4 regions of the Streptomyces sp. CY-1 genome follow, and region 3 is predicted to be linked to each of the others. Evidence: riboswitches for the same ligand, from Rfam matches in the RefSeq annotation. Region 3 holds a riboswitch; each other region holds the start of a gene.
The links. A riboswitch is a leader RNA that binds a small molecule or an ion and turns the genes downstream of it on or off. The one in region 3 is predicted to bind cobalamin.
Positions count from the first base shown of each region.

Region 1: linked by a shared signal. The riboswitch ahead of ACK1X7_RS08325 (ABC transporter substrate-binding protein) and the one ahead of ACK1X7_RS09425 (CbtB domain-containing protein) in region 3 are both predicted to bind cobalamin.
Region 2: linked by a shared signal. The riboswitch ahead of ACK1X7_RS13310 (cobalamin biosynthesis protein) and the one ahead of ACK1X7_RS09425 (CbtB domain-containing protein) in region 3 are both predicted to bind cobalamin.
Region 4: linked by a shared signal. The riboswitch ahead of metE (5-methyltetrahydropteroyltriglutamate--homocysteine S-methyltransferase) and the one ahead of ACK1X7_RS09425 (CbtB domain-containing protein) in region 3 are both predicted to bind cobalamin.

Region 1 covers NZ_CP178393.1:2,006,580-2,013,623, forward strand. The annotation lists gene ACK1X7_RS08310 (response regulator) at 1-80, opposite strand, end outside; gene ACK1X7_RS08315 (ABC transporter ATP-binding protein) at 179-1,015, opposite strand; gene ACK1X7_RS08320 (FecCD family ABC transporter permease) at 1,012-2,025, opposite strand; gene ACK1X7_RS08325 (ABC transporter substrate-binding protein) at 2,022-3,068, opposite strand; cobalamin riboswitch at 3,124-3,351, opposite strand; gene ACK1X7_RS08330 (RNA polymerase sigma-70 factor) at 3,396-4,319, opposite strand; gene ACK1X7_RS08335 (carboxymuconolactone decarboxylase family protein) at 4,396-4,872, opposite strand; gene ACK1X7_RS08340 (DUF2165 domain-containing protein) at 5,153-5,656, shown strand; gene ACK1X7_RS08345 (DUF1996 domain-containing protein) at 5,842-6,792, shown strand; gene ACK1X7_RS08350 (DUF305 domain-containing protein) at 6,900-7,044, shown strand, end outside.
Region 2 covers NZ_CP178393.1:3,092,624-3,099,667, forward strand. The annotation lists gene ACK1X7_RS13295 (class II aldolase/adducin family protein) at 1-614, opposite strand, end outside; gene ACK1X7_RS13300 (inorganic phosphate transporter) at 975-2,255, shown strand; gene ACK1X7_RS13305 (hypothetical protein) at 2,269-2,538, shown strand; cobalamin riboswitch at 2,677-2,894, shown strand; gene ACK1X7_RS13310 (cobalamin biosynthesis protein) at 3,059-4,042, shown strand; gene ACK1X7_RS13315 (cobyric acid synthase) at 4,039-5,667, shown strand; gene ACK1X7_RS13320 (putative cobaltochelatase) at 5,732-7,044, shown strand, end outside.
Region 3 covers NZ_CP178393.1:2,245,605-2,252,648, forward strand. The annotation lists gene ACK1X7_RS09400 (permease) at 1-55, opposite strand, end outside; gene ACK1X7_RS09405 (GTP-binding protein) at 107-1,321, opposite strand; gene rpmF (50S ribosomal protein L32) at 1,511-1,681, shown strand; gene cobF (precorrin-6A synthase (deacetylating)) at 1,798-2,574, opposite strand; gene ACK1X7_RS09420 (CbtA family protein) at 2,613-3,374, opposite strand; gene ACK1X7_RS09425 (CbtB domain-containing protein) at 3,396-3,617, opposite strand; cobalamin riboswitch at 3,656-3,800, opposite strand; cobalamin riboswitch at 4,422-4,621, shown strand; gene ACK1X7_RS09430 (ABC transporter substrate-binding protein) at 4,654-6,216, shown strand; gene ACK1X7_RS09435 (ABC transporter permease) at 6,218-7,044, shown strand, end outside.
Region 4 covers NZ_CP178393.1:1,929,854-1,936,897, reverse strand. The annotation lists gene ACK1X7_RS07975 (AraC family transcriptional regulator) at 1-532, shown strand, start outside; gene metE (5-methyltetrahydropteroyltriglutamate--homocysteine S-methyltransferase) at 653-2,971, opposite strand; cobalamin riboswitch at 3,135-3,344, opposite strand; gene ACK1X7_RS07965 (hypothetical protein) at 3,494-3,703, opposite strand; gene ACK1X7_RS07960 (helix-turn-helix domain-containing protein) at 3,851-4,765, opposite strand; gene ACK1X7_RS07955 (endo-alpha-N-acetylgalactosaminidase family protein) at 4,915-7,044, opposite strand, start outside.

The sequences.
Region 1 (7,044 bases), 240 kb from region 3:
CGCACCATCGCCTGGTCATCCGCGATGAGCACCCGGATCGGGGAGTCCTCGGGGGGCGGGGTGTCCGCGGCATCGCTCACGTGGTGGATCCTTCCAGAGCCGCCTAGTGGTAAAGCGCGCCAGAACCGTCCAGCCGCCGTCGTTCATGCAACCGCTCGGCAGGATACCTGCCGCCGCCTCACGGCTTCGGTGTGCGGCGCAGAAAGCGGATGACCGGGTGGCCCGGATCGTGGGTGACATCGGCCCGGACGCCGTAGACCTGCTTGATCAGGGACGGGGTCAGCACCTGGCGGGGGGTGCCCTCGGCCACCACGTGTCCCTCGCGGAGGACGAGCAGGCGGTCGCAGTACATCGCGGCGAGGTTGAGGTCGTGGAGGGCGATGACGGTGGCGATCGGCAGACCGACGACGAGGTCGAGCAGGTCGAGCTGGTGCTGGATGTCGAGGTGGTTGGTCGGCTCGTCGAGCAGCAGCTCGTACGGCTCCTGGGCGAGGGCCCGGGCGATCTGGGCGCGCTGGCGTTCGCCGCCGGAGAGGGTGTGCCATGACTGACCGGCCCGGTCGGTCAGCCCGGTGCGCTCCAGGGCCGCGTCCACGGCCCGGGTGTCCGTGGCGGTGGACGACGACCAGGCGCGCCGGTGCGGGATCCGGCCAAGGGCCACGACCTCGCGGACGGTCAGTTCGGTCTGGGTGTGGGCGTGCTGTTCGACGGTGGCGATACGGCGGGCCGTGGCGCGGCGGCCGACTCTCGGCAGTGGGCGGCCGTCCAGGGTGACGACTCCGGCGGAGGGGGCGAGGATCCCGGCGAGCAGCCGCAGCAGGGTGGATTTGCCGGAGCCGTTGGGGCCGAGCAGGCCCAGCGTCTCGCCGGGGCGCAGGGTGAGGGTGACGCCGTCGACGATGAGCCGGCCGTCGGCGCGGCGGCTGACCCGGTCCGCGCGGAGTCCGGGTGCCGCGTCGGCGGTGTCCGCGGTGTCCGCGGTGTCCGCGGTGTCCGCGGGAAGGGAGTCGGTCATGTCTTCCTCCGGCCGCGGTAGAGCACGGCGACGAAGGCCGGTACGCCGATGAGGGACGTCACCACGCCCACCGGGACCTCCTGGGGGTCGATCACGGTGCGGGCGGCGGTGTCCACCCACACCAGGAAGATGGCTCCGGCCAGTGCGGTGACCGGCAGGAGGCGGGCGTGGCCGGACCCGGTGAGGGCGCGGGTGGCATGCGGGAGGACCAGGCCGACGAAGCCGATGGCCCCGGCGGAGCTGACCAGGGTCGCGGTGAGCAGCGCCGTCGCGCACAGCAGGACGAGGCGGGTGCGGGCCACCCGGACGCCGAGCGCTGCGGCGGCCTCCTCGCCGAAGGCGAACGCGTCCAGGGTGCGGGCGTGTCCGAGACAGACCAGGAGGACGCCGGCCAGGACGACGGCACACAGCAGCACATCGCTCCAGCCGGCGCCGGTGAGCGAGCCGAGGAGCCAGAACAGCACGGCGCGGGTGGTGTCGGCGTCCGCGGAGGTGAGGACGGTGAACGAGGTCAGCGCGGAGAACAGTTGCATGGCGGCCACCCCGGACAGCACCACACGGTCGGTGCTGCCGCCGAGGCTGTGGCTGAGCATCAGGACCAGGCCGAAGGAGAGCAGCGCGCCGATGAACGCGCCCGCCGACAGCGACACGGCCCCGCCGCCCACGCCGAGGACGACCACGGCGACGGCACCGGTGGAGGCGCCGGAGGACACCCCGAGGACGAAGGGGTCGGCCAGCGGATTGCGCAGCAGGGACTGCATCACGGCCCCGCACAGGGCCAGCCCCGCCCCGCACACCGCGGCGAGCAGGGTGCGGGGCATGCGCAGGTTCCATACGATGCCGTCGCGCAGCGGTGGCAACGTGCTCTCGCCCAGGCCGAGATGGGCGGAGACCGCCGCCCAGACGTCGGACGTGGAGATGTCGGCGGGGCCGATGGTCACGGCGACGGCGATCGACGCGAGCAGCGCGGCCGGCCCTCCCGCGATCAGCAGCCGGAGGCGGGGGGTCACTTGGCGAGTCCGAAGTCGCGCAGCCCGGCGGCGACCTGCTCGACCCCTTCGACGGTGCGGATGGACGGGTTCATCGCCTGCCCGCTGAGCAGGACGTACCGCTTCTTCTTCACGGCGGTGAGATTGCGGGTGGCGGCGTTGGTCTCCAGGAAACGCATCTTGGCCTTGGCGGTCTCCGCGGTCTGCTGCTTGCGGGTGAGATCGCCGAGGACGATGACGTCCGGGTCGCGGTCGGCCACGGTCTCCCAGTTGATCTGCGGCCACTCGTCGTGGGTGTCGGAGAAGGCGTTCTTCGCCCCGACGGCCCGGGTGATGGCGCCCGGCGCGCCGCAGCAGCCGGCGAGGTAGGGCGACTGGGAGTTGGCGAACCAGTACATGAGCGAGACGCCGGAGGCGTCCACTCCCTCGGCGGCCGTACGCACCCGCTGCCGCAACCGCGCGACGAGCTTCTCGCCACGCTCGTCGACGCCGAACGCGCGGGCCAGGTCGCGTATCTCGCCGTAGACGGCGTCCAGGGTGAGCGGCTTGCTGCGGGAGCCGTCGCCACCGCTGTCGGGGTCCCGGCCCGCCGAGCAGTCGGACGGCGAGACATACGTGGGCACGCCCAGTTTCTCGAACTGCTCGCGGGTGGCCACGCCGCCCTTGCCGAGGGTGGAGACGAACGAGGCGGTGACGAAGTCGGGTTCGGCGTCCAGGGCCTTCTCGAAGGACGGCGCGTTGTCCGCCAGGCGCGGCACCGTCGCGTTCGCCTTCTCCAGGCCCTTCATCACCGGGTCGGTCCAGGTGGCGGTGCCCGCCATGCGGTCGGCGAGGCCGAGGGAGAGCAGGATCTCCGTGGTGCCCTGGTTGAGCGAGAGGGCACGCTTGGGGACGGACTTCACCGTGACCTTGTGGCCGCAGTTGTCGATGGTGCGCGGAAAGCCCGCACCGGCGGGCTTCGTGCCGGCCGCGCCGTCGCCGCCGGAGCCACCGCACGCGGTGAGCAGGAGGGCGGGGGCGAGCAGGAGGGCCGCGGTACGGCGGGCAGAGCGGAGCACGGGCATGCCTCGGTTGTCGGGGCTCGTACGCGGAGCCTGGCCTACGGACGTCCTCCCCGCACGGGGCGCGGAGGTGCCAGCAGGTCTTCGGACTCGGGTTCGTCCGGACGGGGCCCCTTCCCGGGCTCGTCCGCGGCGGCTTCGCGGCCGTCACGGACTCCTCCCAGTGGGTGTCACATGCCCCGCCCGTCCCCCTCACCGCTGCGCGTCAGCTCCGGATTCACACCGGATTCCCTGGCCTCGGATGTGGCACGACTGGCTCCCCGAGACTATCAAGATCGTCGAACGATCAGGGTGTCGGACTGGTCACGGGTGGGAGACCACGTCCCGGGGTCAGGTCGACCGCCGACGGGCCCGCCGCACCTCGCGGTCGACGGCCCAGGCGTCGCCGACCGGTCCGAGGTGGCCGAGCTTGTCGGGATTGATCACCGCGCGGATGGCCTGAATCTGCCCGTCGAGCACATCGAGGACCAAGGTCTGGAGCACCTTGCCGTCCCGCTCCCGGAAGACCGCGCCGGGCTGGCCGTTGACCTCATGAAGCTCGAACGACACATCGATCCGCAGCAGCCAGGGGAAGACCGTGCCCAGCAGCCGGGCCACGTTCTCCGCGCCCATGACGGCCTTGGCCAGCCGCGGGGCCTTGCCGCCGCCGTCCCCGACCAACTGCACATCGGCGGCCAGCAGATTCCGCAGCGCGCCCACATCGCCGTCCTTCAGCGCGTCGAAGAACCGCGTGGCCAGCTCCTGCCGCTCCCGCCGGTCCGCCTCGAACCGCGGCCGCCCCGCCTCCATATGCCGCCGCGCCCGCACCAGCAACTGCCTGCACGCCGCCTCCGAACGTCCCACCGCCGTGGCGACCTCGTCGAACCCGAAGGCGAACACCTCCCGCAGCACGAACACCGCCCGCTCCAGCGGGCTGAGCCGCTCCAGCAGCAACAGCGCCGCCATCGACACCGAGTCGGCCAGCTCCACCGCCCGGGCCGGATCCTGATACGGATCGCTGAGCAGCGGCTCGGGGAACCACGGGCCCACGTACTCCTCCCGTCGCACGCGCGCCGAGCGCAGCACATCGATCGAGATCCGCGTCACCGTGGCCGAGAGAAACGCCTTGGTCGACGTGGGCCGGGTCGCCGAGCCGTCGAAGCGCAGCCAGGTCTCCTGCACCGCGTCCTCGGCCTCGCTCACACTGCCCAGGATCCGATAGGCGATCGAGAACAGCAGCGGCCGCAGCTCCTCGAACTCCTCGACCTTGTTCACGCCGAATCCCCCTTTCCTCTGGGCCCGTTGCCGACGCCGTTGCTGTTCCCGCTGGCATTGCTGTTGCCGCTGCCGGTCAGTGGAACTGCCCGGCCTCGTAGTCACCGGCCGCGGGCTGCTGGGTGATGACGTTCAGCCGGTTCACCATATTCATGAAGGAGACCAGGATCACCAGCGCGGTGAGCTGCTCCTCGTCATAGTGCTCGGTGGCATTCGCCCACACCTCGTCGCCGACCCCACGGGCCGCGTCCGCGACCCGGGTCCCCTCCTCCGCCAGCGCCAGCGCGGCCCGTTCGGCATCGGTGAAGACGGTGGCCTCCCGCCATACCGCGACCAGGTTCAGCCGCACCGGGGTCTCACCGGCCGCGGCGGCTTCCTTGGTGTGCATGTCGATGCAGACGGCGCAGCCGTTGATCTGGCTCACCCGTATCGCCACCAGCTCCTGCGTCGCCACCGGCAGCGGCGACTCCTTGACCGCCCTGCCCGCCGCCATGACGGGCCTCAGGACCTTGCCGGCGGTCTGGCTGGCGGAGTAGTTCAGTCGCGCGTCCATGGTGTGCTCCTCTGTGGTCGTTCAGTGGCTACACCCCTGAGACGGGGTAGCCCGACCCGCTGTGACATGGACGCATGTGACCCGCGTCTCCCCCGCCGTCGGCCCGGCTCGGCAGCCGTACGGCGTCTGTACAGCGCCTGTACGGCGTCCATCACCGCTCTGATCCGGTCAGTTGTACGCTACGGCTCCCGCACGCTTCATGGTCAGCGGGATCCAACGGGAGACAGAGGTCATCGTGACAGAGCGAACCGGCAGAATACGTTCACCCCGTATCTACGCGATGACCTCGGGGGTGCTCACCGGGACGATCGCGCTGTACATCACGCTCGTCGCCTTCGGGAACATCACCGACTTCGACAGCAACCAGCAGTTCGTGCGGCATGTCCTGGCGATGGACACCACGTTCAAGGACGACGACCTGATGTGGCGGGCCATCGACTCCACCGCGCTCCAGGACACCGCCTACGTCGCCATCATCGCCTGGGAGACCCTCTCCGCTCTTGTCCTCCTCGCCGCGACGGCCATGTGGTTCGCGGGGCCGCCCGCAGACCGCGTCCGCCGCGCCCGTCGGACCGGCACCGTGGGGCTGTTGATGCTGATGCTGCTCTTCGGCGCCGGGTTCATCGGCATCGGCGGCGAGTGGTTCGCCATGTGGCAGTCGGAGAAGTGGAACGGCCTGGAGGCCGCCACGCGCGTGTTCACGATTTCCGGGATCGTTCTGCTGCTCATTCATCTGCTGCCCTCGGCCCCGGCCGAGCGAACCGATCCGGGTTCCGAGGACTGACCGAGCGGACGCCGAAGCCTGCGACAGCATCCCCGCTGCCGCAGGCTCTTGACAGTGGTGTGGGCCACCTCTAGCGTCCGCAGCATCGCTCCGAGAGAGCGCTCTCTCGGCAGCCCCGTGTGACCACACCGCTGGGCTCTCTCCCGCTCTTTTCGCTCTTCCGTGCGTGCACGGAAAGGAGAGTCATGTCCGCCACACCCCCACGCTTCCCGCCCTTACGGCGTGTCCTCGGCCACTGGCGGGGTCCGGGCGTCGTCCTTGCCGCCCTCGGCCTCGTCCTGTCCCTGCTCTCCATCGGCCCGGCCAGTGCGCGTGCCGAGCTGCGCGCCACCGGCAAGGCGGGCGCGGCGTCGGGCCCGCGGAGCGCCAACGCACCGGTGCGCGTCGCGGAGTTCGTCGCCCAGTGCCCGTTCACCCACCGGCTGCCGGACGACCCGATCGTGTTCCCGGGGCTCCCCGGCGCGTCCCATATGCACAGCTTCTTCGGGAACGACTCGACCACCGCGCACACCGATCTGGCCGCCCTGCAACGGGGCAGGACCAGTTGCAGCCCGACCGCCGACCTGTCGTCGTACTGGACCCCCACCCTCTACGACAACGGCAAGGAGGTCGAACCCACCGGCACCACCTTCTACTACCTCGGTGAAGGCGTGCGCGACGATGTGATCGCCACCATCAAGCCGCTCCCCCTGGGGCTGCGGATCGTGGCGGGCAACGCCAAGGCCACCGGGGTCGGTGACCCCACGTCCATCGCACGCTGGTCCTGTCTGCACCACGGAGAGGTCAACCCCGCCAAGGACTTCGTGAATTGCCCCGCCGGCTCGATGCTGGAGTCCTACCTCGACTTCCCGCAGTGCTGGAACGGCAAGGACCTGGACTCGCCCGACCACAAGAGCCACATGGCGTACCCGGTCGGCGGCCAGTGCCCGGTCACCCACCCGGTCGCCGTGCCGAAGCTGCGCCAGGTGCTCCGCTACCCGGTCAGCGGCGACCCCTCGCGGTTCAAGCTGGCGTCGGGCGCCGGGTACACCATGCACGGTGACTTCTTCAACGCCTGGCCCGAGGACGAGATGGCCCGGCGGGTGCGTGACTGCATCAACGTCATCGTCAAGTGCGGTGCCGACGGCCGTCCCTGACGGAGGAGGAGAGCGCAGGCCACATGGCCCGGCAGGGCGACACGGCCTTGCCTGTGGGCGGAGTCCCCTCACCGGGGCTCCGGCCACGCCGGACGAGGGGAGTCGACATGACAGCGGCAACCGTCACACGGCGGGCGGTGTCCGTAGCGGCGCTGCTCGCCGCCGCCACGCTGCTCACTGCCGGCTGCGACGACGGCAGCGGGAAACCGCCGCGCGAGGCGCGGTCGACGTCGGCCGCGCGGCACCCCGCCA
Region 2 (7,044 bases), 850 kb from region 3:
GTGCGGCCGGGGACGGAGACCGCGGTGAGCCAGACCTGGCACATCCATTCGAGCTGGGCGGTGCGGTCGTACGCCTGGTCCAGGGTGGCGCCGTGGACGACGGTGCCGTGGTTGCGCAGCAGACAGCCGCTGCGGCCGCGCAGTGCCTCGATCATGGCGTCGGCCAGTTCGTCGGTTCCGTAGAGCGCGTAGGGCGCGACGCGGATCGGCCCGCCGAGGGCCGCGGTCATGTAGTGGATCGCGGGGAGCTCGTCGACGAGCGTGGAGACGGCCGTGGCGTGGACGGCGTGGGTATGGACCACGGCCTCGGCGTCGGTCTCCCGGTAGACGGCCAGGTGCATGGGCAGCTCGCTGGTGGGCTTCAGCGTGCCGAGGACCTGCTGTCCGTCGAGGTCGACGGCGACGGCGTCCCGTGGGCCGAGCCGGTCGTAGGGGACGCCGCTCGGGGTCACCAGGACGGTGTCGCCGACCCGGGCCGAGACATTGCCCGAGGTGCCGACGACCAGGCCGTCAGCGGTGGTTCTGCGGGCCGTTCGCACCACCTGCGTCCATGCCTGCCGCAGGGGATGGGTCAGCCGCGACTGCGGCTGCCGCGTGGATCGCGACTGGGTCACCTGCCCTCACCTCCGAGGCCCGATCCTCCCAGGCGTCCGGCGGCGGGGCGATGGCGGGACCGGAAGGGGCGCGGCGCTTGTCCACGACCGACTACGACCGCGCCTCGTGGGCACCCGCACCCGTGCGGGTGAACGAGGGTGAACGACGGGCGCCCGCGGGGCCGGTCCAGGGGCCTCCTCCGGCGGTCCTCGATCGAGGCTCAACTCCCCTACGACATGGGAAAGTCGGCCTGAATTCATCAGGCTTTAGCACTCCCGCAACCACGTCACCCTGATGCCCCACTCAGTTCATCTTCCGTTCACCCTGTTTCCTTACGTTCACCGTGCCACTAACGACCTTCGAACTGATTGACCGGGTGTATGGAACACATCACGCTTCTCATCGGGATCGTGATCGTCACGGCCTTGGTGTTCGACTTCACGAACGGCTTCCACGACACGGCTAACGCCATGGCCACCACCATCTCCACGGGAGCACTCGGTCCCAGGGTGGCGGTGGCGATGTCGGCCGTCCTCAATCTCGTCGGCGCGTTCCTGTCCGTGGAGGTGGCCAAGACCATCTCCGGCGGGATCGTCGACGAGGACTCCGGTATCCGACCAGAAGTGATCTTCGCGGGACTGGTCGGGGCGATCCTGTGGAATCTGGTGACCTGGCTCGCCGGACTCCCCTCCAGCTCCTCGCACGCCCTGTTCGGCGGCCTGATCGGCGCCACCGTGGTCTCCGTCGGCCTGGACGGGGTCAACGGGGACGCGATCGTCATGAAGGTCCTGATCCCCGCCGTCGCCGCGCCGGTCGTGGCCGGCATCGCCACGGTGGCCGCCACCCGGCTCACCTACCGGCTCGGCCGCGGCCGCTCTTCGGAGGAGACCGCGAAGGGCTACCGCGCGGGGCAGATCGCCTCGGCCGCCCTGGTCTCGCTGGCCCACGGCACCAACGACGCCCAGAAGACGATGGGCGTGATCACCCTGGCGCTGGTCACCGGGGGCGTGGTGGCACCCGACTCCGACCCGCCGCTGTGGGTCATCGTCTCGGCGGGCCTGGCCATCGCGCTCGGCACCTACCTGGGCGGCTGGCGCATCATCCGCACCATGGGCAAGGGCATCACCGACATCCAGCCGCCGCAGGGCTTCGCCGCCCAGACCGGCGCCGCGACCGTCATCCTCGCCTCCTCCCACATCGGCTTCGCGCTGTCCACCACCCAGGTCTGCTCCGGTGCCGTGATGGGTGCGGGTGTCGGCCGTAAGGGCGCGGTGGTGCGCTGGTCGACCGCCGGCCGCATGGTGGCCGCCTGGGTGCTCACCCTCCCGGCCGCGGGCCTGGTGGCGGGCGGCGCCGCGCTGCTGGCCGACCAGGGGAACGCGGGGATCACGGCGGTGGCCGTGCTCGCCGTCCTGGCCTGCGGGGCGATCTGGGCGCTGTCGCGCCGCAAGCCCGTGGACCACACCAACGTCAACGAGGTCGGCGCACAGGAGCCGGTGGGCGCCGTCACGGCCGCCCTGCGGTCCGTGGCCCCGCCGCCCGCGGGTGCGAAGCCCGCCGCCCCCGAGAGCGCGGCCGAGGCCGCCCCCGAGAGCGGCATCGCCGAGCACACACCCGAGCAGACCCCCACCCCCGCCGCCGCGAGCAGCACCACCCGCTAAGGAGCCATGGAACATGAGCATCGACTGGGCGGCCCTCGGCCAGGTCTTCGGCGTCAGCCTCGTGGTGACGGTCGGCATGGTGGGCGTCTTCACCCTGGGCATCCTCGGGACGTCCCGTAAGGCGGCGCCGGAGCAGGGCGGCGCGGCTGCCGTCTCCGGTGGCGCGGCCGCCGTGTCCGGTGGCGGGGTCGGCGCCTCCGCGCTCGCCCGCACCGGGGCGTACGCCTGCTTCGCGCTGTGCGCCGCGGCCGTGGCGTACGGCATCTATCTGATCGTCGCCTGAGGCTCGCGTCCTCATCGACCCACCGGCCGCCGGATGGTGGCGCTGACCAGCGCCGACCGTCCGGCGGCCGCCTTATGTCCGCCAGTGTCTGTGGGGCTCGGCACACTCGGGCGTCAAGGGTCATATGCGAGTTGACGGCCATTCGCGGCCCATGGTGGACTTCCCGAGCCAAACGGCGGCAGGAGAGGAAGCCGGTGAGAATCCGGCGCGGTCCCGCCACTGTCACCGGGGAGCACTCTCCCATCGCCTGTATGGGGTCACGGCTCGACCGTACGGTTCCTTTCGTACGCGGGGCTGGAAGACCGGGAGGGGCGCGGATCCGGGAGCCAGGAGACTTTCACCGCCGGTCACGTCGAACCAGGGCGCGGACCCTGAGTGAGGACATACCGCCATGCCCGGCACCTCCACGCCGCCAGCCTCCTCTGTCCCCGCTGGCTCCTCCGGCCCCTTCGGTTCCCCTGGCCCCTTCGGCCCCTTTGGTCATGCATGGTCGCGCCGAGGCGTGACGGCGGCCTGACGGATGCGTGCCGATCACGCCTCGTTCGCGTGCGGTGCGGCCCTCGGCTTCCTCGGTGATCTCGCCACGGGCGATCCGCGCCGCGGCCATCCGGTCGCCGCGTTCGGGCGCGCCGCCGCGGCCGCCGAGCGCCGGCTGTGGCGTGACCACCGCGGCTACGGGGCCCTGCACACCGCGTTGTGCGCGGGCGGCGCGGCCGCCGGTGCCGCGCTGCTGACCCGCGCCGTACGGGCCCTGGGCGGGCGCGGTGGCGCGGAGATCGCGCTGACCGCCGCCGCCACCTGGGCCGTGCTGGGCGGCACGACGCTGGGCCGTGAGGCACGGGCCGTCGGCGGGGCCCTGGCCGCGGGGGACCTGGAGATCGCCCGGGAGCGGCTGCCGCATCTGTGCGGGCGCGATCCGCAGGCGCTGGACGGGCCGCAGATCGCCCGCGCGGTCGTCGAATCGGTCGCCGAGAACACCTCCGACGCCGTCGTGGGCGCGCTGGTGTGGGGGGCCCTGGGCGGCGTGCCGGGGCTCATCGGCTTCCGCGCCGTCAACACCCTGGACGCCATGGTGGGCCACAAGTCGCCGCGCTACCGGCGGTTCGGCTGGGCGGCGGCCCGGCTGGACGATGTGGCCGGCTGGCCCGGTGCGCGCCTTACGGCGGTCCTGGCGACCCTCACCGGCCCCGATCCGCGCGGTGCGCGGCGCGCCTGGCGGCGCGACGGCCGGCGCCATCCGAGCCCCAACGCGGGCCCCGTGGAGGCGTCGTTCGCGGGCGCGCTCGGCGTACGGCTGGGCGGCACCCTCACCTACGGCGGCCGGGTCGAGCACCGGCCGGTGCTCAACTCCGGCGGGCGGCCGGTGGAACCGGCCGACATCGAGCGGGCGATACGGCTGTCGCGGCGCGTCGGCGTCCTGGCGCTCGGGGTGTCCATGGCGGCCCGGCCGGTGCTGAGGGCGTTGACGGGGCGGCCCCGGGCCTTGGGAAGGGGCGGCGGATGAGCGGGATACGCGGTAAGGGCGGCACGGAAGGTTCCGGGGCGCGCGGCGGGGGGCTGCTCGTCGCGGGCACCACCTCCGACGCGGGCAAGAGCGTCGTGACGGCCGGGATCTGCCGGTGGCTCGCCCGTAAGGGCGTCACCGTGGCCCCCTTCAAGGCGCAGAACATGTCGCTCAACTCCTTCGTCACCCGGGAGGGGGCGGAGATCGGGCGGGCGCAGGCCATGCAGGCCGCCGCCGCGCGCGTCGAGCCGAGCGCGCTGATGAACCCGGTCCTGCTGAAGCCGGGCAGCGACCGCAGCAGCCAAGTGGTGCTGCTGGGCAAGCCGGTGGGCGAGCTGAGCGCGCGCGGGTACTTCGGGCGCTCGGAGCCGGCGGCGAACCCGCCGTCGGGCGTGGCCTCCCCCGGGCAGCCGCGGCCCTCGGGGCGGGAGGCCCTGCTGGGGACCGTCACGGAGTGCCTGGAGGAGCTGCGGCGCACCCATGACGCGGTGATCTGCGAGGGCGCGGGCAGCCCGGCCGAGATCAATCTGCGCCGTACCGACATCGTCAACATGGGGCTGGCGCGCGCCGCCGGGCTTCCGGTCGTGGTGGTCGGGGACATCGACCGCGGTGGCGTCTTCGCGTCCTTCTTCGGCACCACCGCGCTGCTGTCGGCGGCGGACCAACGGCATGTGGCCGGCTATCTGGTGAACAAGTTCCGCGGCGATGTGAGCCTTCTGGAGCCCGGTCTGGAGATGCTGCGCGACCTCACCGGGCGCCCGACCGTCGGTGTGCTCCCGTTCGCCCACGGGCTGGGGATCGACGAGGAGGACGGGCTGCGGGTGTCGCTGCGCGGGGCGGTGCGGGAGAGCGTCGTGGCGCCCCCTTACGGCGCGGACGTCCTGCGGATCGCGGTGGCCGCCGTGCCGCTGATGTCCAACTTCACGGACGTGGACGCGCTGGCGGCCGAACCGGGCGTGATCGTGCGGTTCGTGGACCGTCCCGAGGAGCTGGCCGACGCCGATCTGGTGGTGCTGCCGGGCACCCGGGGCACCGTAAGGGCGCTGGAGTGGCTGCGCGAGCGCGGGCTCGCCGACGCGATCGCCCGGCGGGCCGCCGAGGGCCGTCCGGTGCTGGGCGTCTGCGGTGGCTTCCAGGTGCTCGGGGAGCGCATCGAGGACGAGGTCGAGTCGAAGGCCGGGACGGTCGCCGGGCTCGGGCTGCTGCCGGTGCGGGTGCGGTTCGCGGCGGAGAAGACCCTGGCCCGGCCGGTGGGCGAGGCGCTCGGTGAGCGGGTGGCGGGCTACGAGATCCACCACGGGGTCGCCGAGCTGCTCGACGGGGCCGAGGAGCCCTTCCTGGACGGCTGCCGGGTGGGCTCGGTGTGGGGCACCCACTGGCACGGCTCACTGGAGAGCGACGGCTTCCGGCGGGCGTTCCTGCGCCGGGTGGCCGCCGCCGCGGGCCGGGCGTTCGTACCGGCCCCGGACACCCGCTTCGGCGAGCTGCGCGAGGAGCAGCTCGACCGGCTCGGCGACCTGATCGAGGAGCACGCCGACACCGACGCACTGCTGCGGCTCATCGAGAAGGGCGTCCCGGAGGGGCTGCCGTTCGTCCCTCCGGGGGCGCCAGGGGGGACGTCGTGACCCACCCCGACATCCACAGCGACACCGGACCGGGACACCCACGCACACCAGGAGGTACCGCCGCGTGACCACCACCTACCCCTTCAGCGCGATCGTCGGCATGGACGGTCTGCGGCTCGGCCTGCTCCTCAACGCCGTCTCACCCGCCGTGGGCGGCGTCCTGGTGCGCGGGGAGAAGGGCACGGCCAAGAGCACCGCCGTAAGAGCGATCGCGGCGCTGCTGCCCGCGGTCGACGTGGTGGCCGGGTGCCGGTTCTCCTGCGATCCGGCCGCGCCCGACCCGTCCTGCCCGGACGGGCCCCATGAGCCGGACACCGGCGAGGCGCGCCCCGCGCGGATGGTCGAACTGCCCGTGGGCGCCTCCGAGGACCGCCTGGTCGGCGCCCTCGACATCGAGCGGGCGCTGTCGGAGGGGGTGAAGGCGTTCGAGCCCGGACTGCTCGCCGACGCCCACCGCGGGGTGCTCTACGTCGACGAGGTCAACCTGCTCCACGACCATCTGATCGACCTGCTGCTCGACGCGGCCGCCATGGGCGCCTCCTACGTGGAGCGCGAGGGGGTGTCCGTACGGCATGCGGCGCGCTTCCTGCTGGTGGGCACCATGAACCCGGAAGAGGGCGAGCTGCGGCCGCAGTTGCTGGACCGCTTCGGTCTCACAGTGGAGGTCGCGGCGTCCCGGGACACCGATGAGCGGGTCGAGGTGGTGCGGCGGCGGCTGGCCTACGACGAGGACCCCGAGGGGTTCGCGGCGCGCTGGGCGGCGGACGAGGAGGCCCTGCGGGAGCGCATAGCGGCGGCGCGCGCCCTGCTGCCGCGGGTGCGGCTGGGCGACCGCGCGCTGCGGCAGATCGCGGCGGTGTGCGCCGGGTTCGAGGTGGACGGGATGCGCGCGGACATCGTGACGGCCCGTACGGCGACCGCGCTGGCCGCCTGGGCCGGACGCACCGATGTGCGGACCGAGGACGTACGGGGGGCGGCGCTGCTGTCGCTCCCCCACCGCCGGCGGCGGGCTCCGTTCGACGCGCCGGGGCTCGACGAGGACAAACTCGACGAGATCCTGCGGCAGTTCGAGGAGGACGAGCCGGAGCCGGATCCCGACCCGGGCCCGGAGGGCCCCGACAGCCCGGACGACGGCCCGGGCGGCCCCGACGGCCCCGGCGGCGGTCCCCAGGAGGACGCGGGCGACGGGGCCGGGGAGCAGGCGCCGCCCGCCGCACCCGAGCCGTCCGTTCCCGACCAGCGCACGGGTGAGCACGAGACGGCCGATCGCGAGACCGATTCCGCCCGGGCCGATGGCGACGACGGGGCGGACGAAGGTCCTGGCGGAGGCGGCGGTGAGCGGGCGGCCGTGGGCGCCGCCGAGCCGTTCCGGACCCG
Region 3 (7,044 bases):
GGTCGTGGGCAGGGCCCTCGGGCAGCGGTGGCGCGACGTCGGCATCCCGATCCACTACGCCTCCCCTCACACCACTCGTCGTATCGGCGGCATCCGCGGCCACACCCTAGCGGCGGTCGCCCGATGACCGTTCGCCGAGCAGCGGATCGGGCAGGCGGGCCCAGCGCTCGGTGCCGAGGGCCAGTTCACCGTCGTCGAGTACGGCGGCGTCCAGCGCGGCCCGCAGCCGGTCGGGGTCCAGGTCGGCACCGGTGAAGACGATCTCGTTGCGCCGTTCGCCGTAGTAGTCGTCCCAGTACCACGAGGCGAGCGTCCGGCGCTGGGGCGAGGCGGCGTGCCATGCCGCGGTGTCCTCGTCCGCCAACCAGCCTCCCGCCTCCCGCAGTTCGAGGTGGCGCCCGGCTGAGCGCCAGGAGATGACCGTCCGCGGGCGGGTGGCCATCCACAGGTGTCCGCGGCTGCGCACCACCGACGGCATGACGCGCGGCAGGCTCGCCGCCAGCCGCTCGGGATGCAGCGGGCGCCGGGACCGCCACAACACCGAGGACACGCCGTGGTCGACGCCGCGGCGGCGTACGACGGGGGCGACGATGTCGAGACGGTCGGCCGGTCCGGCCGTGCTCCAGCCGGAGTCGGACCGCGCCAGAGCCGTCAGCGCGGTGACATCGGCGTCGTCCGAGTCGACATGGACCACTGCGGACGGGTTGAGATGGCCGAGCAGGGCGCGGCACCCTTCCCGGCGGCCGTCCCCCTCCCCCGGCCCGCCCCGCACCACCATCACCTGGGCCGCCTCCAACTGGCGGGCGGCGGCTTCGGCGACCGTGAGGGGCGCGGCATTCGGGTCGTGGCCGAAGACCCGGGTGGCACGGTGCACACAGCGCAGATCGTTCAGCAGGCGCCCGGGGTCCACGCCGACGGCGGTCGGGGCCAGTTCGTAGTGATGCGACAGCTCAGTCCTGCCCAGTGGGGTCCGCCACAGCTCGGCGAGAAACGGCGCGGTGTCCACGGTGTCGGGGAGCGCGAGCACGACATGCGGACGTGAGGCGGTCCGGGCGATGGTGTCCAGATCCTGCCGGATGATCACCGCCGGGTCTCCGGTGGCTCCTTGACACAGCGAGGCGCGCCGCCGTTCCGCACCGCCCATGACGAAACGCTGTACGAAGGGGTACCGCCCCGTCCCGTCGGCGTGGACCGAGACCGAGAGCACCAGCGCGTCGGGCGAGGCACCCCGCAGCAGGTCCAGTACGCGCCCCCGGACTTCCGGGGTGTTGCCGCACACCAGGCCCAGCAGGCCCCGGCCCGTGTCCGCGCCGGCGCTCACTCCGCCGCCTGGGCAAGGGCGGTCACGACGGCGTGGGCGGTTCTGCGCACCCGTAGCAGCACCAGCGGCACATCTCCTCCTGGATGACGACGTCACAGTGTCACCACGAAGACTACATGGAAACGGTACCCATTTTCATATACGCTGCGGCTGACCACCTGCCGAAAACAGCGAAGGACCCTTGACGACATGGCCGTGCCCAAGCGGAAGATGTCCCGGAGCAACACCCGCCACCGCCGCGCCCAGTGGAAGGCGAGCACACCGGAACTGGTGACGATCACCATCGACGGCCGCGAACACCGGGTGCCGCGCCACCTCGTCCCCGCCTACCGGCGCGGCCTGCTGCACCCCGAGGGCTGACCGCTCAAATCGAGGGTCCGGCGGCCGCTCCCGGACCGGGGGCGGGAAACACCGGCGCAGCGCTTCCCGCCCCCGGCCTGTTTCCCACGTCCACCTCGGGCGCCCACGCGGGCCGACTACTCCACGACGCGCAGCAGATAGGTGTCCATGATCCAGCCATGCCGGTCACGCGCCTGGGCCCGCACCTGCCGGATCCGGTCGGACACCTCGCGCAGTGGCCCGGCGATCAGCAGCTCGTCGGGCGTGCCGAGGTAGGCGCCCCAGTAGATCCATACGTCGTCCCCTTCGACCTGGGTGAACGACTCGTGTGCGTCGAGCATCACCACGATGTCTCCATCGTCGTTCTGGCCCACGTCGGCGAGTCGGCGGGCCGGGGTGATGTGCACCGGCCGCCCCACCTGGTTCAGGGGAATGCGGTGCCGCGCGGCGAGCGAGGAGACGCTGCTGATGCCGGGGATGACCTCGACGCTCGCGGAGACGGAGCCGCGTGCCTCGATGTCGGCGAGGATCCCGAGGGTGCTGTCGTACAGCGACGGGTCGCCCCAGACGAGAAACGCACCGGTCTCCTCGGCCGTCATCTCCTCGCGCAGCAGGCGCTCGAAGATGTCCGCGCGACGGGTGCGCCAGTCCTGGACGGCGGAGGTGTAGTCGCCCCGGTCCATCGGACGCCGGTCCCGGCTCGGGTCGTCCACCTCCACCACCCGGTGGGGCGCCCGCGCGTCCTCGTCCAGCATGCGGTGGCGAAGGTCCGTGAGTGCGGACTTGACGTCTCCCTTGCCGACGATGAAGAACACGTCGGCGCGGCCCATCGCCTTCACCGCCCCGAGCGTCAGATGGTCGGGATCCCCCGCTCCGATACCGATGACGAGAATCCGGCGTTGCTGCGTGGTCATGCGACGGCTCGCGATCAGCTACTCGTACTCCTCGAGGGTCAGTTCGTGGCGGTTGCCACCGTCCGGCTCTCATCGGCCGTCGCGGGCCTGGGATTCAGCAACCGCTCGGCAAGCTCACCGAAGAGAAGACCGAACCCACCCCACAGAATCACCTGCATGGCCAGCGCGGACAACCGGAACCGCCACAACACCGTGGCGGGAAAGTCCCCCGGCACCTCATTGACCACAGGCAGGAAGGCAAACGCCACCCCGATCACCACGGCGAACGCCGCCACCGCCACCACGGTCGCATACCAGGTACCCAACCTCGGCACGAGCCGCTTGCCCACCATCGTGGCCCCCACCGCCAGGAGCACACTGAGCACCATCATCAGGAAGTACAGCGCCGTACGCTTACCGATCGTGTCGGCGTTACCGACCGCGGGCGGATTGGCCGGATACTTCAGGAACGGCACCACATACACCGCCAGCAGCGCACACCCCGACAGCAACAGCGCGGTGGCCCGCGGCGTGAAACGGCCGACACGGCCCAGGGCCACGCAATACGCCAGAGCGGCGATACCACCGAAGGCGATCCCATAGACCAGGACACCGGTGGCCAGCCCGGCCGTGGACTGCACACCACGCGAAACCAGCTCGACCTCATGCTCATGCGCGGGAGCGTGGGCCCCCTCGAAGCTGATCGCACGGTCCACGTTCGGCTCACCGAGGAAATAGGCGGCGACCAGGGCCGGCACACCGGCCCCCAGACCCGCGAGCATGCCCCGGATCAGCAGATTTCTCACCATTGCGGAGTTCATGACTGTGCGGCGTCCCTCACATCAGTGGCAGGGGAAACCGAGCAGATGACGGGCGTCATGCACCCACTCATGAACGTTCTCACCGGAGACAACGGCGGTGGCGCCCTGCTCGGCGCCGACGAAATACAGCAGGACCAGCATCAGGATGCCGAAGAAGACCGCCCAGGGAGCTATCGCCTTCAGCGGCAACGTGGCGGGCAGTTCGGGGGTGGTGGCAGTGGGCTGCGCGACATGCTGCGCCATGACCAGGCCCTCCTTAAGGGAGTTCGCGTCCCATCTCGGTGGTGCACAGGACGACGGCTACGGGTCTGACTCACCACAGATCCCATCCGGGACCCCTGGTTCACAGTGGCGCGACCGTGCCGGATTCCCACCGGCTTCCGTCTTACCGTCGTCGATATCGCACCGACCGTACCGCGTGTCGCGTTCATGGCCAAGACCGCCCACCTGGCGAGACGGTCGGGTCACCGCCGACCGCGCGAGGTCAACCGAACGACCGCGCGGTAGGCCGACACCCTCGGCGTCTCGGTGTCCGCGACGACGGGATCTGCCATCTGATCATGAGGAGCGGATGAGTTCGGTGCCGGACTCGTCACCGCCGTCCCGATGGCCACCACCGTCCTGACCCAGCTCTGCGTCAAAACGGCGCTGCGCGTACTCGGCTGGACCCGCACCCTCGTCCTCGGTGCCCTCCCGCTCGGCCTGCGCGCCCCGCTACAGGCCCCCAGCGACCATCTGTTGCCCATTCTGCTGACCACAGCCCTGCGCGGAGCGGGGCTTCGGCATCGTCACCGTCTGCGGATCCACCGCCGCGACCGCGCTGGCCCCACGCGGCCGCCAGGGAGCGGCCATCGGCCTCTACGGCTTCGCGGTCGCGCTCCCCCAAGTCGCCCTCACCCCGGTGATGGCGGTCGCGGCCCTCACGGTTCTCCTCACCGGTCACGGGCCGGCCACCGGCGGCTCGGCGAACAGCCGTCGGCGTACGGAAGGCCGAAGGCGCCGCTCGCTCACCGACCGCTAGAAGCCGCTCCGTGGAACGAGCCCCTGCTCCTGGACCCGTCGCCGGGTGCGCCACAATGAGGGCACGAGGCGACGGGGACCAGGAAGCCGGTGCGAGTCCGGCGCGGTCCCGCCACTGTGACCGGGGAGCGGTCCTCCAGCACGTCACTGTCCGCGGCCGCGGATGGGAAGGCGGAGGTGAGCGACGATCCGGGAGCCAGGAGACTGACCCGTCGCCGGTCCGACGGCAGGGGCGAGGACACCCCGGAGAGGATCGGCTGTGACGACGCATGCCCGGACGGAGCGGGCGCACCCGACGGAGCCCGGCAGACGAGCGGTGCTTGCCGCGGGAGGCGCCCTGGCGCTGGCCTCCTCCGGACTGCTCACCGGGTGCGGCGCGGACGGGACGGACGGGGGCGGCGGCGACCGGTTCCGCGCCGCGTTCACGGCCGGGGGCTCGCAGGAGACCCTCGATCCCCATGTCGCCCCGAACTTCGTCGACCAGGCCCGCGCCAAGGCCCTGTACGACACGCTCGGCACCTACGCGGACGACATGTCCGTCCGTGAACGGCTCGCGGAGTCCTGGGAGAGCGACGCGTCCGGCACCCGGTGGCGCATACGTCTGCGCGAGGCCGAGTTCCACGACGGGAAGCCGGTCACCGCGAAGGACGTCCTCTACAGCTACCGCCGCGCCGCCGACCCCGGCACCGGGTCCCCCTCGCAGGTGCTGCTCTCGGCGATCGACTTCGGGGCCGGCAGGCCCGACGGCGAACGGTCCGTCGTCTTCACGCTGAAGGCTCCGAACTTCGAGTTCCCCACCGTCTTCGCCGGGCCCGGCACCGAGATCATCCCCGACGGGACGACGGACTTCGGCAAGCCCGTCGGCTCGGGCCCCTTCACCTACGTCTCGTTCACCCCCGGCGGCACCGCCCGCTACCGGCGCTGGGCGGACCACTGGGACGGCGCCCCGCACATCGCCGAGCTGGAGATCGTCCCCGCCAACGAGGAGTCGGCGCGGCTCAACGCCCTGCTGTCCGGACAGGTCCACTACGCCGCCGACATGGCCGGTGCCTCCGTGAACCGGCTGAAGGCGGAGGGCTCGACGCGGCTGCTGACCGTGAAACGGGCCACCGCCCAGCAGTTGCTGCTGCGCATCGGCCGCAAGCCGTTCGACGATCCGCGGCTGGTGCGCGCCGTGCAGCTCGGGCTGGACCGGGAGGCGCTGGTGCGCGTGGCACTCGCCGGGCACGGCGAGCCGGGGAACGACCTGTTCGGCATGGGCCTGCGCGGCTACCCCGACGTCCTGGAGCCCCGCGAGCGGGACGTGGACGAGGCGCGGAAGCTCGTGCAGCAGGCCGGTGCGGACGGGCTGAAGATCACCGTGGAGACCAGCTCGGTCGACGCCGCGTGGGAGCCGGCCGCGGACCTGATGGCACAGCAACTGCGCGAGGTGGGGCTGCGGCTGACCGCCAACACCCGCGCCTCCAGCACCTATTTCAGCGAGATCAAGACCAACGGGGTCGCCGCCTTCAACACCTCCTCCACGCTGCCCGTCTCCGACTTCCTCCAGCAGCGGGTCCGTGGCGGAGCGGCCCGCAACCAGACGCAGTACGCCTCGGAGAGGTTCGACGCGCTGCTGGAGCGCGCCCGCACCACCCGCGACGAGCGGGACCGGCTGGCGCTGCTCGCCCGCGCCCAGAAGCTCGCCCGGGACGGGTCCGGGCTGCTGGTGTGGGCGTTCTCCGATGCCAATGACGCCATCCGCACATCGGTCCGCGGCCTGCGCGCCGCACCGCCGAACTCGCACGACTGGGCGCGGTTCGACCGGGTCCGCATCGGCTGACGTGCGCGCCTACGTTCTGCGGCGCCTGCTGCTGGCCGTCCTCCAGTGCCTGGTGGTACTCGTCGCCGTGTTCGCGGTCGGTTCGCTGCTGCCCGGCGACACGGCCGACGTCCTCCGCGGTGAACTCGGCACGCCCGAGCAGGTGGCGGCGTTGCGCACCCAGTTGGGGCTGGACGAGCCCGCCTGGGCCCGCTTCGGGCACTGGCTCGGCAATCTGCTCACCGGCGACCTCGGGAACTCCCTGACCACCGGGGTGCCGGTGGGCGATGACATCGGCCGCCGCGTCGGGGTGACGCTGCTGCTGGGCGTACCGGCGCTGGTGCTGGTCACCGTGCTGGCGCCGCTGCTGGGCACGGTGTCGGGGCTGCGGGAGGGCAGCCGCCTCGACCGGACGCTGAACACGGCGGCCGTGGTGCTGCACGCCGTCCCGGAGTTCGTGCTCGGGCTGCTGCTGGTCGCCTCGGTGTCGCTGGCCGCCGGGCTGCTTCCGGCCACCGCCGTCGGCATGGACACGGCCGCGCTGCTGGCCCAGCCGTCCGTACTGGTGCTGCCGGTCACCGTGCTGACCGCCCGGCACCTGTGCGATCTGGCCCGGCAGATCCGCGCCGGAGTGGCGGCCGAGCGGCACGGGCCCGTCGCCGAGCATCTGCGGCTGCTGGGGATGCGGGAGCGGACGGTCGTGCTGCGCCATGTGCTGCCAGGTGCCCTGGGTCCCGCCGCGCAGCAGTTCGCCCGCTGTGTGGAGGGGCTGCTGGGCGGTGCCGTGCTGGTGGAGGCGGTGTTCGGCTTCCGCGGGCTGGGCAGCGGTTTCGTCGAGGCGGTGCAGAA
Region 4 (7,044 bases), 320 kb from region 3:
CGGCCACCTCCTGCGCACCACGTTCGATCTCATCGCGAGGGAGAGCGCCGCAGGCGGGCTCGGCGGTGGCTTCATCATGAGCCGGCTGTCCGATGTGCTCTTCGTCCAGGCACTACGGACCTGTTGCGCCGATGTCGGGGGCGGCGCCGTCGGCTGGATCGCCGCACTGCGAGATCCCCGACTCGCCGTCGCCATGCGGGAGTTGCACACGGACCTGGCCCATCCGTGGACGGTCGACGAACTCGCCCGCAAGGCGGGGATGTCACGCTCGGCGTTCGCCGCCTCGTTCAAGGAGAAAACGGGGGATACCCCGCTCGGCTACCTCACCTCATGGCGCATGTACCGGGTGAAGGTGCTGCTCCGGGAGACGCCGTTGAGTGTCCAGGAGATCGCGGTCAGGGTCGGCTATGACACGGGGAGCGCGTTGAGCCGTGCCTTTTCGGCCAGGGAAGGCGTCACGCCCGGGGCCTGGCGGAAGTCGATGGACACGGCGCACCGTGCGCGTCCCCTGTCCGGCGCGACAGCCGCCTGACCACGGGAGAGCCTTCGGCATCCGGCAGCGGGGCCGGAGCGCGACGTGGCGCGCTCCGGCCCCGGCCGGTCGTCCGGATCAGGACGCGGACTGTCCGGGTCAGGACGTGGACTGTCCAGGTCAGGACGCGGGCAGCTCGCCGCGGACCGTACGGGCCGCGGCGACCAGGTTCTCCAGCGAGGCCCGGGTCTCGGGCCAGCCGCGGGTCTTCAGGCCGCAGTCGGGGTTGACCCACAGCCGCTCGGCGGGGATGGCCTTCAGGCCGGTGCGGAGCAGTTCGGCCGCCTCCAGCGCGCTGGGCACGCGCGGGGAGTGGATGTCGTACACACCGGGCCCGGCCTCGCGCGGGTAGCCATGGGCGGCGAGCTCGCGGGCCACCTGCATATGGGAGCGGGCGGCCTCCAGACTGATGACATCGGCGTCGAGGTCGTCGATCGCCTGGACGATGTCGCCGAACTCGGCGTAGCACATATGGGTGTGGATCTGGGTGCCGGGCCGTACGCCACCCGTGGTGAGGCGGAAGGCTTCGGTCGCCCAGGACAGATAGGCGGGCCGGTCCTCGGCGCGCAGCGGAAGGGTCTCGCGCAGGGCGGGTTCGTCCACCTGGATGACCGAGGTCCCGGCCGCCTCCAGGTCGCCCACCTCGTCGCGCAGGGCGAGGGCGACCTGGCGGGCGGTGTCGCCGAGGGGCTGGTCGTCGCGGACGAAGGACCAGGCGAGCATGGTGACCGGGCCGGTGAGCATGCCCTTGACCGGGCGGTCGGTGAGGGACTGGGCGTAGGCCGTCCAGCGCACCGTCATCGGCTCGGGGCGCGAGATGTCACCGGCCAGGATCGGCGGGCGGACGTAGCGGGTGCCGTACGACTGGACCCAGCCGTGCTGTGTGGCGAGATAGCCGGTGAGCTGCTCGGCGAAGTACTGGACCATGTCGTTGCGCTCGGCCTCGCCGTGCACCAGCACATCCAGGCCGGTCTTCTCCTGGAAGGAGATCACCTCCTGGATCTCGGCCTTGATGCGCTCCTCGTACCCGGCCGTGTCGATCCGACCCTCGCGCAGATCGGCACGGGCGCTGCGCAGCTCGCCGGTCTGCGGGAAGGAGCCGATGGTGGTGGTCGGCAGCAGCGGCAGGCGCAGGTGGGTGCGCTGGGCCGTGGCGCGCTCGGCGTACGGCTGGGAGCGGCGCGCGTCGGCCTCGGTGACCGCGCCGGCGCGGTCGCGGACGGCCGGGTCGCGGGTGATGGGGGAGTTGGCGCGGGAGGCGAGCGCGGCCCGGTTCGCGGCCAGTTCGGCGGTGATCGCGTCGGTGCCGCGGGCCAGGCCCTTGGCGAGGGTGACGATCTCCGCGGTCTTCTGCCGGGCGAAGGACAGCCAGCGCAGGATCTGCGGCTCGATGTCCCGCTCGGCCGCCGCGTCGAGCGGCACGTGCAGCAGCGAGCAGGAGGCGGCCACATCGACCCGGCCGGCAAGACCCAGCAGGGTGCCGAGCCTGGCCAGGGACTTCTCCAGGTCGTTGACCCAGATGTTGCGGCCGCCCACGACACCGGCGACCAGTCGCTTGTGGGGCAGCCCGCCGACGGCGGCCAGCGCGTCCAGGTTGGCGGCGGCGGCTTCCGTGAAGTCCAGCGCCAGCCCCTCGACCGGGGCCTTGGCCAGCACGGGCAGGGCCTCGCCGAGCCGGTCGAAGTACGAGGCGACCAGCAGCTTCGAACGGTCGGTGAGGGCGCCGAGATCGCGGTAGGCGCGGGTGGCGGCGTTCAGTTCGGCCGGTGTGCGGTCCTGGACCAGGGCGGGCTCATCGAGCTGCACCCACTCGGCACCGGCCGCCCGCAGATCGGCCAGCACCTCGGCGTACACCGGAAGCAGGCGGTCCAGGAGGGTGAGCGGCTCGAAGTCCGCGGGCGCGCCGGGGGCGGGCTTGGCGAGGAGGAGGTAGGTGACGGGCCCGACCAGGACCGGCCGCGCGGCCAGACCGAGGCCGAGGGCTTCCCTCAGCTCCGCGACCTGCTTGGCGGAGTCGGCCCTGAACACCGTGTCCGGGCCCAGCTCCGGAACCAGGTAGTGGTAGTTGGTGTCGAACCACTTGGTCATCTCCAGCGGCGCGACATCCTGCGTGCCGCGCGCCATCGCGAAGTAGCCGTCGAGCGGATCGGCGGCGACGGCCTCCCGGTGGCGGTCGGGGATCGCGCCGACCATGACGGTGGTGTCCAGCATGTGGTCGTAGTACGAGAAGTCACCCGTGGGAACTTCGTCGATACCCGCCCCGGCAAGCTGCTGCCAGGTGGCGCTGCGCAGTTCGGCGGCGGTGGACTTGAGCGCGTCGGCGGTGACGCGGCCCTTCCAGTAGCCCTCGATCGCCTTCTTCAGTTCCCGGTTCGGGCCCTGGCGGGGGTAGCCGTACACGGTGGCCCGTGCTGCCGCGGCTGCGGACTTCGGTGTCACGGAGATCTCCTTCGCGAGATGAATCCCTGAGATCCCGGCGACGGGAGGAGAGCGCGAAGGGTGACGTACCGGGCTTTCGGCCTCGCGCGGCAAAAGCCTGGCCACTGCCCGGTATGTACGCCGACCCGCCCTCGAGGTCACCGAGATGTCCGCGCACGAGTGGTTCGTACGCGGGCAGATGGCAGGTCTTCGGACTCACGGGCGCGTCCTCTTGGGGGAGGACACCTAATGGCCGTCGCTTCCCAGGTCCGTCTCACCGGACCCAGTGCGTATGACGGCGGTCGTTCCCGCTCACCGCTGCGGGGCAGTCCCGGATTCCCACCGGGTTCCCTCTTACGACGCATCCCGCCTGGCCGACGGGGCGAACCAACTACGCCCGCCAGCCTACGGGGCCGTCCGGCGCTGTGCAGGGGGCGGTCCGGAATTCGGGACGGTGAATTGGAACACGCGATGGCCGAGGATACGGCCGGTGCCGCCCGGGCCGACACCGGCCGCACCCCGCCCATCAGCGAACTCAGGGGATCAGCACGCGCCGGAGTCCGACCCGCCCGCCAGATTGACCGGGACGGTGACGAAGGAGAACTGGTTGCTGGCACAGACCCCGGGGAAGGCCGTGCTGCTGGAGTTGTTGACGGTGACATCGGGCGCGTCGTCCGCGATGGCACCGCCCGCGCCGACGGCGAGGGACGCGGCGGTGAGGGCGAGCGTGGACAGGGCGGTCCGGATACGCATGGGAACTCCTTGCTGAGGATCTGCCGCCGGATATGACCGGCTTCGCATGCATGGTGCCCCTTTGGCGGGGCAATCGCGGCCCACCATCCCCCCAATGGCGGAAGCCGCCCCCCGCAGCCGTCCGGCCGGCTTAAGGCGGACTTCCGGTCATCCGCCGCCGCGCCGTCCGTCGTCCGCCGGTGCGGACGGCGGGATCGTCGGTGGGCGGCTGGGGTCGGGGATGCGGTCGGTGAAGCCGCCGGGGACCGAGCGGCACTGCTGCTCGCGGAAGTGGACCGGTGCGGTGCCCACTCGGCGGGCGAACAGTCTGCTGAAGTAGGCGGGATCGTCGTAGCCGACGCGGCGGGCGATGGCGGCCACCGGGAGTTCGGTGCCGACCAGGAGTTCCTTGGCGCGGCCCAGCCGGATGCCGAGGAGGTAGTCCTTGGGGCTGCACCCCGCGCCGCGGCGTACCGCGGTGCGCAGTTCGGCCGGTGTCATGCCGTGGCGGGCGGCGTGTTCGGTCACCGAGAGCGGCTGGAAGGCGTCCCGGGCCAGGGCCTGGAGCACCGGATGTCCGTCGGCGCCGGTGTCGGCGCGCAGGCGGCGGAGGGCGACGAGGAGTTCATGGACGGCGGCTGCGGTCTCGACCTCCAGGAACGGGTTGCCCTGGCGTGCGGCGCGGGCGATCCGGCCGATGGCCGTACGGGCGGTGGCGGTGTCGGTGAGCGCGACCACGGGGCCGTCCGCGTCGAGATAGCCCAGGTCGGCGTAGGCGGCGGTGGCCGGTCCCGTGAAGTCGACGAACGCCTCGTCCCATCCGGTGTGCGGGTCCGGGGCGTAGTGGTGGGTGACCCCGGGGGTGAGCCAGAGCAGCGCGGGTGCGGTGACGGTGCGGCGGCGGCCGTCCGCGCCGCGGAACCAGCCGCGGCCCGCGCTGATGACCACGGCCACATGGTGGTCCAGGACACGCGGGCCGACGACGGGCAGGACGCCGTGCTGGAGGCCGACCCCCAGACACACCAGGCCGAGCCGGTGATGGGCCGGGCTCGGCGTGAAGTACCGCATCCAGGTGTGATACATCCGCGGCGCCCTCCGGTCGGCTGCTCCCATCTCGCCGATCTTCGTCCACGGACTGCCCGGCCGCCAGGGGGAGGGGATGACCAGGGGTGGGGGTGGCGGAGGGAGCCGGCCCGCGGATGTCCTCGCGCTGCCCCGCTCCCTCCGCCGTGTCAGTCCAGCTCCGCCACCGTGAAGGAGTCGAGCGTGAACTCCGCGGTACCGCTGTCGCCGGTCTTCCGCAGCCCCACCCACATCTCGCCGTCCGCGGGCGCGGTGACGGTGTAGCTGTGGGTGGCCCGCCCGGTGGCGGCGGGCAGGGGGGTGCGCTCCAGTTCGCGCGGTTCGGGGTCGTCCACGGCCGTGATCCAGGCGTACTGACCGGCCGCCTCGTTGGCGTACGTCAGGCTCACCCGGTAGCGCCGCCCCGGGCGGAAGCGGGCGGTGTGGGGCACCGTGCGGTAGACGAGGCCCGCGTTCTCGCCGCGTGACTTGAGGGACTGGCCGCCTTCGAGCACATCGTCGATCACCTTGCCGTTCCATCCGGCCTGGGTGAACGGGGCGTGCCGCTGGGCGATATGGGTGCGGGGGTCGGTCACCCCGCCCGCGTCGCCCTTGACGAACGGGCCCCAGCCCTGGGGCACCCGCTCGAAGTCCTCGTACACCAGGGTGCCGGGCTTCGCCGTGCGCTGGGCCCGCACCACCCGCAGCCGGTCGAAGCGGACCCGGGCGCCGCCCTCGGCCACCGCCAGGGTGAGGATGACCGGTCCGCCGCCGTCGGGCACGGTGAAGGAGGTGAACATCCGCTGGAAACGGGTGCCGTGTTTGCGGTCGGCGGCCATGTGGTTGGCGGCGGTCGAGGTCTCGGTCCAGTTCTCCGCGGTGACGCCGTCGGCGGTGTGCACCCGCAGCGCGGCCCGCCGCCGCTCACCGGCCTTCGCGCCCACTTCCACCTGTACGGAGGCCATATAGCCGCCGGGGGCCAGCCGGTCGAGTCGCTGGCCGACGGTGGCGGCCGCGCCCTCGCCGATGACCAGCTCGTAGTCGCCCAGCGCGCTGCGTTCGACGGTGGCCGGGCCGGTGGTCTGCCAGCCGCGCAGCGAACCGGAGTGGAAACCGGGGTCGTACAGCGGAGTGCCCTCGCCCCAGCCGGGGGCCGCCTGGGCGCGGGCCCGGGAGCGCAGCACCACGTACGGGACGTCGGGGTCGGCGGTGATGCTGATGTGGCCGTCGCGCACCGCCAGGGTGACCGGCTCGGCGCGCCCCTGGTCGGTGAGGCGGTACAGCACCACGGACCGCTGCCCCGACCAGCCGCGCGGCAGCGGCCAACGGCTGGTGCCACCGGCCGGGTTGTAGTGGTAGAGCTTGGCCGGGTCGGTGGCCTCGCGCGGCTCCCAGGGCAGCAGATAGCCGCCGCCGTCGTACACCAGCCGCCCGTCGGTGGTGATGCGGCGGACGCCACCGGTGTCGGTGACCGAGGTGCCGCCGGGCCCCTCGAAGGTGATCTCGTGGTCGTCCCAGGTGCGGATGGGGTACGCCTGGAGGTACTTGGCGGGCAGGCTGTGGGTCCAGATGAGCCGGTAGAAGCCGGTCCAGTCGGTCTTGCCGGTCCAGCCCTCGAAGTTGCCCATCCGGGGGATGCCCAGCAGGGTCGGCCACTTGTCGGCGAAGACGTCCTTCTGGTGGTTGCGGATGAAGCGGATGAGCCGGGAGTTGATACCGCGCGAGGTGTCCGGGCCGTAGTCGGTCTCGGTGGCCCAGTGCGACCACAGCGAGGAGCGCTCCAGTCCGTGACCCCATTCGGTGGACAGCCGCCAGCCCTGGTCGCGCAGGGCCCGCTGGAGCCGGTCGGAGTTCCAGCCGGACTCACGGAAGACGTCGATGTAGAGCGCGGCGAGGGCCGGGTCGGTGTCGTTCCGCAGATCCTGGAAGCGCTCGATGATGTCGCCGGAGACCAGGTCGCGGCGGGGGTCGATGCGGTAGGACTGGTCCAGCCAGTCCCACTGCTTGTCGTTTTTGTCGACCAGCGTCTCGGAGAAGGCGTTGGCCACCGGATAGGACTCGGTGGCGTTGACGTGCACCGCGAAATCGCTGTTCCAGTGGCGCCCGGAGCGCAGCAGGGTGTTGAGGTCGGCCAGGCCACCGGCGCGGGTGTTGTAGTTGCCCGCGTAGTCGGGGTGGGCGGAGTCATGGCCTTCCGACTGATAGCCCTTGAGCAGGGTGTACTGCCGTAGTCCGTCGGTGGCCAGCGCGATCCGTTTGACGTTGTCGAGGGTGTCGAGGAAGGGATTGGTGGCCTGGCT